Regions from separate parts of the Streptomyces sp. 147326 genome, predicted to be linked through region 1. Evidence: riboswitches for the same ligand, from Rfam matches in the RefSeq annotation. Region 1 holds a riboswitch; the other holds the start of a gene.
The links. A riboswitch is a leader RNA that binds a small molecule or an ion and turns the genes downstream of it on or off. The one in region 1 is predicted to bind S-adenosylmethionine.
Positions count from the first base shown of each region.

Region 1 (5,935 bases):
ATCGCCACGACGGCGCGGGCGTCGGACCAGAAGTAGCGCCGGTCGGGTGCGGCGGTGCCGGTGCCGGCGGGGGCGCTGTCGCGGCCGGCGGGGCCGCTGTCGGCGGGCGGCGTTAATCTGGCGGTATGACGGACGACGGGCAGCTGACGGCCACGGAGGCCGCGGTGCTCGCGTACGAGGGACGCACCTGGCCCGGGCCCGGAGCCAAGGAACGGGCCATACGGGAAGGACTGGGGATGACCCCCGTCCGCTACTACCAGCTGCTCAACGCGCTGATGGACGACCCGCGGGCGCTGGCCCACGCACCGGGCACGGTCAACCGGCTGCGGCGGATCCGCGAAGCGCAGCGGGCCCGGCGATAGCCCGCCGCCCGTGCCGTAGCCGTCGCCGGGCTGGGCCGTTAGGGTCGTCCGTATGGGGAGCCACCCGCACGACCTGCCGATGCCCGTCACCGCAGCCGGACGCGAGGGACTCGAAGCTCTGCTTCGCGCGCCCCGCCGGTCCGTGGTCGCCCTGGACTTCGACGGCACCCTCGCCGACATCGTCCCGGACCCCGACCAGGCCAGAGCCCACCCGGGAGCCGTCCCGGCCCTCTCCGCGCTCGCCCCCGAGGTCGCCTCGGTCGCCGTGATCACCGGCCGGCCGGCCGGCGTCGCCGTCCGCTACGGGGGCTTCGCCGGGGTCCCCGGACTGGAACACCTCGTCGTCCTCGGCCACTACGGCGCGGAGCGCTGGGACGCGGTCACCGGGATCGTGCACGCCCCGGCCGAGCACCCCGGGGTGGCGGCGGTACGGGCCGAGCTGCCGGGGTTCCTCGACTCCATCGGGGCCTGGCGGGGCACCTGGATCGAGGAGAAGGGCCGGGCGCTGGCCGTGCACACCCGGCGGGCCGCGGACCCCGCGGCGGCCTTCGCGGCCCTGCGCGAGCCCCTGACGGAGCTGGCGGCGCGGCACGGGCTGATGGTGGAGCCGGGCCGGGCGGTCCTGGAGCTCCGGCCCCCGGGCATGGACAAGGGCGTCGCCCTGACGGAGTTCCTGGCGGAGCGGGACGCGGAGGCGGTGCTGTACGCGGGCGACGACCTGGGTGACCTGGCGGCGTACTCGGCGGTCGAAAAGCGCCGGGCCGACGGGCTTCCGGGCCTCCTGATCTGCAGCGGCTCGGCCGAGGTCCCCGAGCTCGCCGCGCGGGCCGACCTGGTCCTGGCCGGACCGGGCGAGGTGGTCGCCTTCCTGGCCGCCCTGGCCAAGGCCGCGCGAGCCTGAAAAGACCGGGGCTCTGCCCCGCACCCCGCCTCAAACGCGGGCGGGGCTGGATTTGGCCGGCGTCAGCCTGCGTCTTCCGCCCGGAGGGCTGGTGGGCCGCGGAGCGGCATATCCAGCCCCTCCGGCGTTTGAGGAGCGGGGTCTGGGGCGGAGCCCCCAGCGGCGGCGCGGCACCGTTGCCGGGGGCCAGCCCCCGGACCCCCGCGCCTCAAACGCCGGCGGGGCTGAAAAGAGCGGGGCGGAGCCCCAGCAGCGGCGGTGAGGCCGGGAGGCTCAGGCCGGGAGGTCGGTCAGCTGGGCTGCGAACCAGGCGGCCGGGGGGAGGGCCGTGGCGGCGGCGGCCAGGCGCTTCGTGCGCTCCGCACGCTCGGCGGCCGGCATGCCCAGCGCCGCGTGCAACGCCTCGGCCGTCGCCGACACGTCGTACGGGTTCACCGTCAGCGCGTCCTGGCGGAGCTCCTCGTAGGCCCCCGCCCCGGTGGACAGCACCAGCGCGCACCCCGCCTCCGACACCACCGGGATCTCCTTCGCCACCAGGTTCATCCCGTCCCGCACCGGGTTGACCAGCGCCACGTCCGCCATCCGGTACACCGCCAGCGACCGCGCGAAGTCGTCCTGCACCGACACCAGCACCGGCTGCCAGTCCGCCGTACCGAACTCCTCGTTGATCTCCGCGGCCAGCTCCCGGACCGACTCCGTGTACGCCCGGTACACCGCCAGGTCCTGCCGCGACGGGTACGCCGAGGCCAGGTGGACGACCCGGCCCCGCCACTCCGGGTGGACCGTCAGCAGCTCCCGGTAGGCCAGCAGCCCCCGCAGGATGTTCTTCGACAGCTCGGTCCGGTCCACCCGGGCGATCGTCTTCAGGTCGCCGACCTCCGCCCGCAGCTGCGCCAGCTTCTCGTCCACCTCCGGCCGGTGCGCGAGCGCCTTGAGTTCGTCCGCGTCCACCCCGAGGGGGTAGTTGGTCACCTCGGTGAACTGCCGCTTCGCGTAGCCGCGCCCGTCCGGGGCGGCCCGGCGGTGCCACACCCCGCGCTCCGGGGCCCCGGCCGGGAGGTACGCCTCCGCGATGCCGTCCGCGTCGTCCCTGCTCGCGCCGCTGGCGAAGTTGTACGCCCACTCCCACGTGTGGAAGCCCAGCCGGTCCGCCCCGAGCATGCCCCACACCAGCTGGCTCCGGATGTCGTCCGGGAGCATGTTCATGAACTCCCGCGAGGCCCACGGCGTGTGCGTGAAGTGCCCGATCCGCAGGTCGGGCCGCAGCTCCCGCAGCTGCCCCGGGACCAGCGCCAGGTGGTAGTCCTGCACCAGGACGCGGGCCCCTTCGGCCGCCTCCTGGGCGAGGGCGCGCGCGAAGGCCCGGTTGTACTCGACGTACGCGTCCCACCGCCGGCGGAACTCCGCGTCGAAGACCGGCTCGCGCGGGACGTCGTACAGGTGGTGGTGCGTGAACCACAGCACGGAGTTGGCGATGCCGTTGTAGGCGGCGTCATACACCGCGGGATCGATGTCCAGCATCCGGACACCGGGCTCGGTCACCCCCCGGTGGACCGCCTCCCGGTCCGCCTCCGACAGCGCCGCGCAGATCCACAGCGCCCCTGGCTGCTCCGCGAGGGCCGCGGAGAGCCCGGAGACGAGACCGCCCCCGCCGCGCCGGGCGCTGAGGACGCCTTCGGCATCGATTGCGTACGAGAGGGGGCCGCGGTTGGCGGCGACGAGTACCTGAGAAGCCATGCGGCGAACCTAGCCCGGCCCGCACTCGCTCAAACTTTCCAGGCCGACGTCACGCCACGCGGCGCAGCGCGTACTCCTTGACGCCGAGCATCGGCGGCCGCTCCTCGGTGTCCACCGGGTACGTCCGCGGCACGAAACCTTCCGGCCCCCGCTCGAACTGCGTGAGCTCCGGCCGTACGTGGGAGTACCCCCAGCGGTAGCTGGGGGAGTGGCCGCGCGACAGCCGCAGCAGGGCGGTGCGGTAGATCGCCGCGGCCATCCGGCCGAGCGCCTGCCCGTCCTGGTGGCGGTGGACGCGTACGCCCACGTCCACCTGGGCGAGCGCGTCCAGTCCGACCGTGTGCAGTGCGTCGACCAGCAGGCCCAGCTCGACGCCGTACCCGACGGGGAACGGCAGCCGTTCCAGCAGGGAGCGGCGTACGGCGTACTCGCCGCCCAGCGGCTGGACGAAGCCGGCCAGCTGCGGCCAGTGCAGGTTGAGCAGGGGGCGGGCGACCAGCTCCGTGACCCGGCCGCCCTGGCCGGGGGCGTCGCCGAGCGGGCGGTCGTACATGGCCTTGACGAACTGCACGTCCGGTTCGGTCAGCAGAGGTCCCACGATCCCCGAGACGAAGGCGGAGGAGAAGTCCCGCAGGTCGGCGTCGACGAAGCAGACGATGTCCCCGCTGGTGGCCAGCAGCGAGCGCCACAGCACCTCGCCCTTGCCGGGCAGCGCCGGGATCCTCGGCAGGATCTCGTCGCGGTGCACCACCCGGGCTCCGGCCTTCGCCGCGACCTCCGCCGTACGGTCGGTCGAGCCCGAGTCGATCACGATCAGCTCATCCACCAGGGGGAACGGCAGTCCCTCGATCAGCTCGCGCCGGATGACCTCGACGATCGCGCCGACCGTCGCCTCCTCGTCCAGTGCGGGCAGCACCACGCTGACCGTGGTCCCGGCCGCCCGTTTCCGGTCGAGCAGCTGGTCGAGCGGTCGGTCGGCGGCTGACCAGGAGCGGTCTGCCAGCCAGCGCTCCACCTCTTCCAGCACCCTCAGTACTCCCTGCTTGTCGGCGTTATCGGCCGATATGAGATCCATCTCGCGGTTCGGACGGCTGTCTCAACCGCCCGGCCCTTCGGTTACAGTCTTGAACAACGCGAAGGACCACCGCATGCCGGGGGTCCCCGCGTACAAACGCACCGGCGCGCCACAGAGCGCGTGTGCCGGTGCCATACCGCTCATCCAGAGGGGCAGAGGGACACGGCCCGTTGAAGCCCCGGCAACCCTCCAGTCGGTTCTCGCGATCGCTCGTCAGCGACGTCAGCGAGGTCCCCGGCTAGGGAAGGTGCCAATTCCGTCTCATGGCGAAGTGCGCCATGGGGAAGATGAGGAGAAAGGGCCTCGCCATCATGGCTGCACAGACTGTCGCCACCTCTGTCGATCTCGGACCTGCCAACGGTCTTTCCTGTCGCGAGTGCGGTACCCGCTTCGAACTCGGCCCCATCTTCGCGTGCGCCGAGTGTTTCGGACCGCTGGAAGTCGCCTACGACCTCCCGGCCGGTACTGGTTCATCCGAAGACGTCGAGGCCCTGCGCGCCGCGATCGAGGCCGGCCCCAACAACATCTGGCGTTACGCGCCGCTGCTGCCCGTCCCCGCGGACGTGGCCTCCAAGCCGAGCCTGAACCCGGGCTTCACCAAGCTCGTGGACGCCGCCAACCTGGCCAAGGAGCTCGGCGTCACCGGCAAGCTCTACGTCAAGGACGACTCCGGCAACCCGACGCACTCCTTCAAGGACCGCGTCGTGGCCATCGCCGTCGAGGCCGCCCGCGCCTTCGGCTTCACCACCCTCTCCTGCTCCTCCACCGGCAACCTGGCCGGCGCCGTCGGCGCCGCGGCCGCCCGGGCCGGCTTCCGCTCCTGCGTGTTCATCCCGCACGACCTGGAGCAGGGCAAGGTCGTCATGGCCGGTGTGTACGGCGGCGACCTGGTCGGCATCGAGGGCAACTACGACGACGTCAACCGCTTCTGCTCCGAGCTCATCGGCGATCCGCTCGGCGAGGGCTGGGGCTTCGTCAACGTCAACCTGCGCCCGTACTACGGAGAGGGCTCCAAGACCCTCGCGTACGAGATCTGCGAGCAGCTCGGCTGGCAGCTGCCCGACCAGCTCGTGATCCCGATCGCGTCCGGATCGCAGCTGACGAAGATCGACAAGGGTCTGCAGGAGCTGATCAAGCTCGGCCTCGTCGAGGACAAGCCGTACAAGATCTTCGGTGCCCAGGCCGAGGGCTGCTCCCCGGTGTCGACCGCCTTCAAGGCCGGTCACGACGTGGTCCGCCCGCAGAAGCCGAACACCATCGCCAAGTCCCTCGCGATCGGCAACCCGGCGGACGGCCCGTACGTCCTGGACATCGCCCGCCGCACCGGCGGCTACGTCGAGGACGTGAACGACGAGCAGGTCGTCGAGGCCATCAAGATCCTCGCGCAGACCGAGGGCATCTTCGCCGAGACCGCGGGCGGCGTGACGGTCGGCGTGACGAAGAAGCTCATCGAGAACGGGCAGCTCGACCCGACGCTGACCACCGTCGTCCTCAACACCGGCGACGGCCTCAAGACCCTGGAGGCGGTGGCCGCGGAGAGCGGGCAGACCGCCACCATCCGCCCGAGCCTGGACGCGTTCCGCGCCGCCGGCCTGGCCTGACCCTCTTCCCCTGCTCTACCGGAAAGGCAGTAGCGCCATGAGCGTCAACGTCCGCATCCCCACCATCCTGCGCACCTACACCGGCGGTCAGGCCGAGGTGCCCGCCGAGGGCGCGACCCTCGCCGAGGTCATCCAGTCCCTGGAGGCGAGCCACCCGGGCATCGCCGCGCGCGTCCTGGACGACCAGGGCAAGCTGCGCCGTTTCGTGAACGTCTACGTCAACGACGACGACGTGCGCTTCGAGGGCGGGCTGGAGGCG
Region 1 is NZ_CP134201.1:4,915,266-4,921,200, forward strand. It holds gene RIU97_RS22525 (ABC transporter substrate-binding protein) at 1-36, shown strand, start outside; gene RIU97_RS22530 (DUF3263 domain-containing protein) at 126-362, shown strand; gene otsB (trehalose-phosphatase) at 415-1,263, shown strand; gene RIU97_RS22540 (trehalose-6-phosphate synthase) at 1,537-3,000, opposite strand; gene RIU97_RS22545 (glucosyl-3-phosphoglycerate synthase) at 3,050-4,027, opposite strand; SAM riboswitch class I at 4,213-4,369, shown strand; gene thrC (threonine synthase) at 4,387-5,676, shown strand; gene RIU97_RS22555 (MoaD/ThiS family protein) at 5,714-5,935, shown strand, end outside.

Region 2 (5,935 bases), 1.4 Mb from region 1:
CCCGCGCGCCTGGCTGACCCCGCTGACGGCCCTGTTCGTCCACGGCAGCTGGCTGCACCTGCTCGGGAACATGCTCTTCCTCTACGTCTTCGGGGCGATGGCGGAGGAGCGGATGGGCCGCCCGGCGTTCCTCGTCTTCTACATCTGCACGGGGTACGTGGCGCTGGCGGCGTACGCGGCGGCCAATGCGGGGTCCCCGCAGACCCTGGTGGGGGCGTCCGGAGCGATCTCGGCGGTCCTGGGCGCCTTCCTCTACCTGCTCCCGCGGGCGAGGGTGACGAGCCTGTTCCCCTTCCTGTTCTTCCTGCCGCTGCGGTTCCCGGCGTGGCTCGTGCTGCTGTTCTGGTTCGCCCTCCAATGGGTGGCCGCGCACCGGGCGGAAAGCGGCCCCGGGGTCGCGTACCTGGCCCATCTGGTGGGCTTCTCGGTCGGCTTCCTCTACGCGTGGGCCCGCTATCGGGGTGCGACTAGAGTGAGGCGACCAGCGACGGCCACCGAGGGAGACAGCCAGCCGTGATCACCGCGATCGTGCTCATCAAGACCAGCGTGGACCGCATCCCCGAGATCGCCGAGTCCATCGCCGCGCTGGACAGCGTCAGCGAGGTCTACTCCGTCACGGGGACGTACGACCTGATCGCGCTGGTCCGCGTGGCCCGCCACGAGAACCTGGCCGACATCATCCCCGGCCGCATCAGCAAGATCCCGGGCGTCGAGGCGACGGACACCCACGTGGCCTTCCGCACGTACTCCCAGCACGACCTGGAAGCGGCGTTCGCGATCGGCCTCGACGCGTAGCGCCTCCGGCGAGGTCTGCGGTCAGCCCGGGCTACGCCCCGCCCCGTCGGCCCCGGCTTCGCAGCGCGACTGGGATGGCGCCCTGAAGCAGGACCCGTAGGCCCGGCCGTCCGCGGGGTCCCTCCGGGGCGCCGCCCCACACCACCCAGCCCCGTTGCGCCGACCGCAGGTCAGACGGCCGGGACGCAGCGGCCTTCCTCCGTGCGGTACTGCCACTTGGCTCCGTCCGCGACGAGCTCCTTCACCGCGCGGACGAAGCGCTCCACGTGCTCGTCCGGGGTGCCCGCGCCGAAGCTGACGCGGATCGCGTTCAGCGAGCGCTCCCCCGGGGCCGCCTCAGGGGCACCGCACTCGCCCTGCGCCTGCGGCTCGCTGCCCAGGAGGGTGCGGACCAGCGGGTGGGCGCAGAACAGGCCGTCGCGGACGCCGATCCCGTACTCCGCGGACAGCGCGGCGGCGAAGTGGGAGCTGTTCCAGCCGTCCACCACGAAGGAGATGACGCCGACGCGCGGGGCCTCGTCCCCGAAGAGGGACAGGACGCGGACCGCCGGGACCTCCGCCAGGCCCTCGCGGACCTGCGCGATGAGGTGGCGCTCGCGGGCGACGAGGCTGTCGAAGCCCGCCTCGGTGAGGGCCTTGCAGGCGGAGGCGATGGAGTAGACGCCGATGACGTTCGGGGAGCCGGCCTCGTGGCGGGCGGCCGTGGTGTGCCACTCGACGTCCACGCCGCCGTCCTCGCGCCGGGCCACCTTGCGGGAGGCGCCGCCGCCCGCGAGGTACGGCTCGGCCTGCTGCAGCCAGTCCGCGCGGCCGGCGAGCACGCCCGAGCCGAAGGGCGCGTAGAGCTTGTGTCCGGAGAAGGCGACCCAGTCCACGTCCAGGTCCTGGACCGAGACGGGGTGGTGCGGGGCCAGTTGGGCGGCGTCCAGGACGATCCGCGCGCCGTGGGCGTGCGCGGCGGCGGCGAGCTCCTTCACCGGCCACAGTTCACCGGTGACGTTGGAGGCGCCGGTGACGCAGACCAGGGCCGGACCGTACGGCTCCCGGTCGGCGAGGGCCCGCTCCAGGGTGGCGACGGCCTCGTCCGGGGTGCGCGGGGCGTTGAGGTAGGTGACCCGCGCGTTCGTCCACGGCAGCAGCGAGGCGTGGTGCTCGGTCTCGAAGACGAAGACCTGGCAGTCGGCGGGGAGCACGGCGGCGAGCAGGTTGAGGGAGTCGGTGGTGGACCGGGTGAAGATCACCTGGTCGGCGGGGCGGCAGTCGAGGAACTGGGCGACCGTGACCCGGCTCTGTTCGAAGAGGTCGGTGGAGAGCTGCGAGAGGTACCCGGCGCCGCGGTGCACGCTGCCGTAGTACGGGGCGTAGGCGGCCACGTCGTCCCAGACCCGCTGGAGCGCCGGGGCGCTGGCCGCGTAGTCCAGGGCCGCGTAGGTGACCTCGCCGCCGGTGACCAGCGGAACGGTGACGTCCCGGCCGAGCACCGGCAGCGGCTCGGCACAGGCGGGACTTTCGGCGGTGTCGACGGAGGTGGTGTCGACGAAGGTGGTGTCGACGGAGGTGGGGGCGGCGGCGTTCAGGAATGCGGACATGGCGGTATCTCCCGGCAGGCAGGGCTGAATGGCTTCGTGTGTCCGTACGCGGGTACGGCCGTGCGGCCGTCCGGGGTACGGGAGAGCCCTCGGGCCGGACCTGACGGCCGGCGGGGGTACACGGAAGTGACCCTGATCCGAGGGGTGAAGTGGGGGCGGAGTCGCCCTATCGCATTCGCTTGCTCACGGAAAACGCTCCTCGAGAGACCAGGACCCCTGGTGTCGAGGGATCCGCGCTTGCCGTAGGCCTTGCTGCCTACGACCTGGTCATCACCCGGGGCACCCCGCCACGGAAGGAGGGTTGCCGGACAGCAAGCCGGGGCCTAAACGCTGTCACTCGTGACCTGGTCAGCATCCTGCCACAAGATCCCCCGCGCGCAAGACCCCGGTCCGAATGGCGGACCGGGGCCTTGGCACGAAACGACCGGTGGAGATCCCTCACCGGCGGGAGTCCGTCGGGATCAGGCGTTGCTCGCCGCCACCCAGCGCTCCAGCGAGGCGCGCGCCGCGCCCGAGTCGATGGACTCCGCCGCGCGGACGACACCGGCGGCGAGCTGCTCCTCCAGCGTGGCCGTACCGGGGTCCAGGGCCACCAGGGCCGCCGCCGAGTTCAGCAGCACGGCGTCGCGGACCGGGCCGGTCTCGCCGGCCAGCAGGCGGCGGGCCACGTCCGCGTTGTACGCGGGATCGCCGCCGGCCAGCGCCGACACGTCGACCAGGTCGATGCCGATGTCGCGCGGGTCGAAGACCTGCTCCGCCACCTTGCCGTCCCGGACCCACCACACCCGCGAGGTCGCCGTCGTGGTCAGCTCGTCCAGGCCGTCGTCACCGCGGAAGACCAGCGCGGAGGAGCCCCGTTCGGCGAGCACGCCCGCGATGATCGGAGCCATCCGGGGGTCGGCCACGCCGGTCGCCTGGGCGCGCACCCGGGCCGGGTTGGTCAGCGGGCCCAGCGCGTTGAAGAAGGTGCGGATGCCCAGTTCCCTGCGGGCCGCCGCCACGTGCCGCAGCGCCGGGTGGAACTTCACCGCGAAGCAGAAGGTGATGCCGGCCTCCTGGGCGACCTCCACGACCCGCGTCAGGCTGAGGTTGAGGTTCACCCCGAGCTTCTCCAGGACGTCCGAGGAGCCGCTCGCGGAGGAGGCGGCCCGGTTCCCGTGCTTGACGACCTTGGCGCCGGTTCCGGCCACCACGACCGCCGACATCGTCGAGATGTTCACCGTTTTGGCCCCGTCGCCGCCCGTGCCGACGATGTCCACCGTCCGGCCCGGCACCTCGATCAGGTTGGCGTGCTCGTACATGGCCCGTACGAGGCCGTTGATCTCCGCGACCGTCTCCCCCTTCGCCCGCAGCGCGACGGTGAAGCCGGCGATCTGGGCGTCGGTGGCCTCCCCGCGCATGATCCGGTCCATGGCCCAGGCGGTGTCGTCGGCACGCAGGTCCTGGCCGGTCAGCAGAGCGTCGAGGACGCCCGGCCAGCCACGGGCCGCCACGCTGTCGCCGCCTGCCGGGGTCACAACGTTCATGGTCCGCTCCTGCTGCTCGTCAAGGTTTCCACGTCGGATGGGAAGGAGTTCAGCCTATCCAGCCCGGAAGACGGCAAAGAGCCCCGTCCAGACACTGGACGGGGCTCTCGCCGTGGCGACACCAGGACTGACCTGAATCAGTCCCTCATTCGGTCGTGCAGGGGATCAGTGGTGGCCGTGGCCGGCCTGGATCTCCTTGTACTCCTCCGCCGTGGGCTTCGGAATCTGGTTGTTCTCGCCGTAGAAGCCCTTGCTGAGCTTCGCGCGCAGCTTCTCGGTGGCCTTCACCTTGCGCTCGACACCGTTCTCGTCGACCGTCGGGCCGATCTCGATCGGCTTGTACTGCTCGTGCGCGGTGAGCTTGTGCAGCTGGCCCGCCGGGAGCGGCTCGTGGACCTCGACGAACTCACCGTGCGGCAGACGCTTGATGATGCCGGTCTCGCGACCGTGCAGCACCTTGTCGTGGTCCCGGCGCTGGAGGCCGAGGCAGATCCGCTTGGTGACGATGAAGGCGAGGACCGGGACGGCGAAGAAGCCGATCCGGACGAACCAGGTGATCGAGTTGATCGACAGGTGGAAGTACTGGGCGAACATGTCGTTGCCGCCGCCGATGAGGAGCACGATGTACTCCGCGATCCAGGCGACACCGAAGGCCGTACGGGTCGGGACGTTGCGCGGGCGGTCCAGGATGTGGTGCTCGCGCTTGTCCCCGGTGACCCAGGACTCGATGAACGGCCAGACGGCGATCGCACCCAGCACCAGCGGGAAGAGCAGCAGCGGGATGAACACGCCCAGGACGAGCGTGTGGCCCCACAGGTTGATCTCCCAGCCGGGCATGGCACGGATCAGGCCTTCCGGCATACCCATGTACCAGTCGGGCTGCGCACCGGTGGACACGTGGTCCGGGCGGTACGGGCCGAGCGCCCAGATCGGGTTGATCGTCGCGATGGCCGCGACGGCCGCGATGACACCGAAGACCAGGAAGAAGAAGCCTCCGGCCTTGGCCATGTAGACCGGCAGCAGCGGCATGCCGACGACGTTCTTGTTCGTCTTGCCGGGACCCGCGAACTGGGTGTGCTTGTGGTAGAAGACCAGGATCAGGTGGGCCACGAGCAGGCCCATCATGATGCCGGGCAGCAGCAGGATGTGCACCGAGTAGAACCGCGCGACGAAGTCGCCGCCCGGGAACTCCCCGCCGAACAGGAACATCGACAGGTACGTGCCGACGACCGGGACGGACAGGATGGCGCCCTGCATGAAGCGGACACCGGTACCCGAGAGCAGGTCGTCCGGCAGCGAGTAACCGGTGAAGCCGGTGAACATGCCGAGGACCAGCAGCAGGAAGCCGAAGATCCAGTTGACCTCACGCGGCTTGCGGAACGCGCCGGTGAAGAAGACGCGCATCATGTGCACGACCATGGCCGCGACGAAGATCAGCGCCGCCCAGTGGTGGATCTGACGGATCAGCAGGCCACCGCGGACGTCGAAGCTGATGTCGAGCGTCGAGGCGAAGGCCTCGGACATCATGACGCCCTGCATCGGCACGTACGAGCCGTGGTACACGACCTCGTTCATGCTCGGGTGGAAGAACAGCGTCAGGTACACACCCGTGAGGATGATGATGATGAAGCTGTAGAGGCAGATCTCACCCAGCATGAAGGACCAGTGGTCCGGGAAGATCTTGCGCATGTTGGCCTTGGCCAGGCCGTAGATGCCCAGGCGGCCGTCCGCCCAGTCCGCTACGCGCTCGCCGGCCGGCGCCTTGCGCTCGTTGTTGTCGCTGGTGCTCATCCGCGCTCCCAGAATGCAGGACCGACGGGCTCTTCGAAGTCGCCGAGCGCTTCGAGGAAGCCTTCGTCATTCACGCCGATCCGCAGCTGCGGAAGCGCGTGACCGGCCGGGCCGAAGATGACACGGGCGCCGTCGGAGAGGTCGAAGGTGGACTGGTGGCACGGGCAGAGCACGTGGTGCGTCTGCTGCTCGTACAGGCTGATCGGGCAGCCGACGTGGGTGCAGATCTTGGAG
Region 2 is NZ_CP134201.1:6,313,877-6,319,811, reverse strand. It holds gene RIU97_RS28945 (rhomboid family intramembrane serine protease) at 1-517, shown strand, start outside; gene RIU97_RS28940 (Lrp/AsnC family transcriptional regulator) at 514-795, shown strand; gene RIU97_RS28935 (aminotransferase class V-fold PLP-dependent enzyme) at 966-2,384, opposite strand; SAM riboswitch class IV at 2,613-2,729, opposite strand; gene trpD (anthranilate phosphoribosyltransferase) at 2,846-3,910, opposite strand; gene RIU97_RS28925 (cytochrome bc complex cytochrome b subunit) at 4,076-5,701, opposite strand; gene RIU97_RS28920 (Rieske 2Fe-2S domain-containing protein) at 5,698-5,935, opposite strand, start outside.
Region 2: linked by a shared signal. The riboswitch ahead of RIU97_RS28935 (aminotransferase class V-fold PLP-dependent enzyme) and the one ahead of thrC (threonine synthase) in region 1 are both predicted to bind S-adenosylmethionine.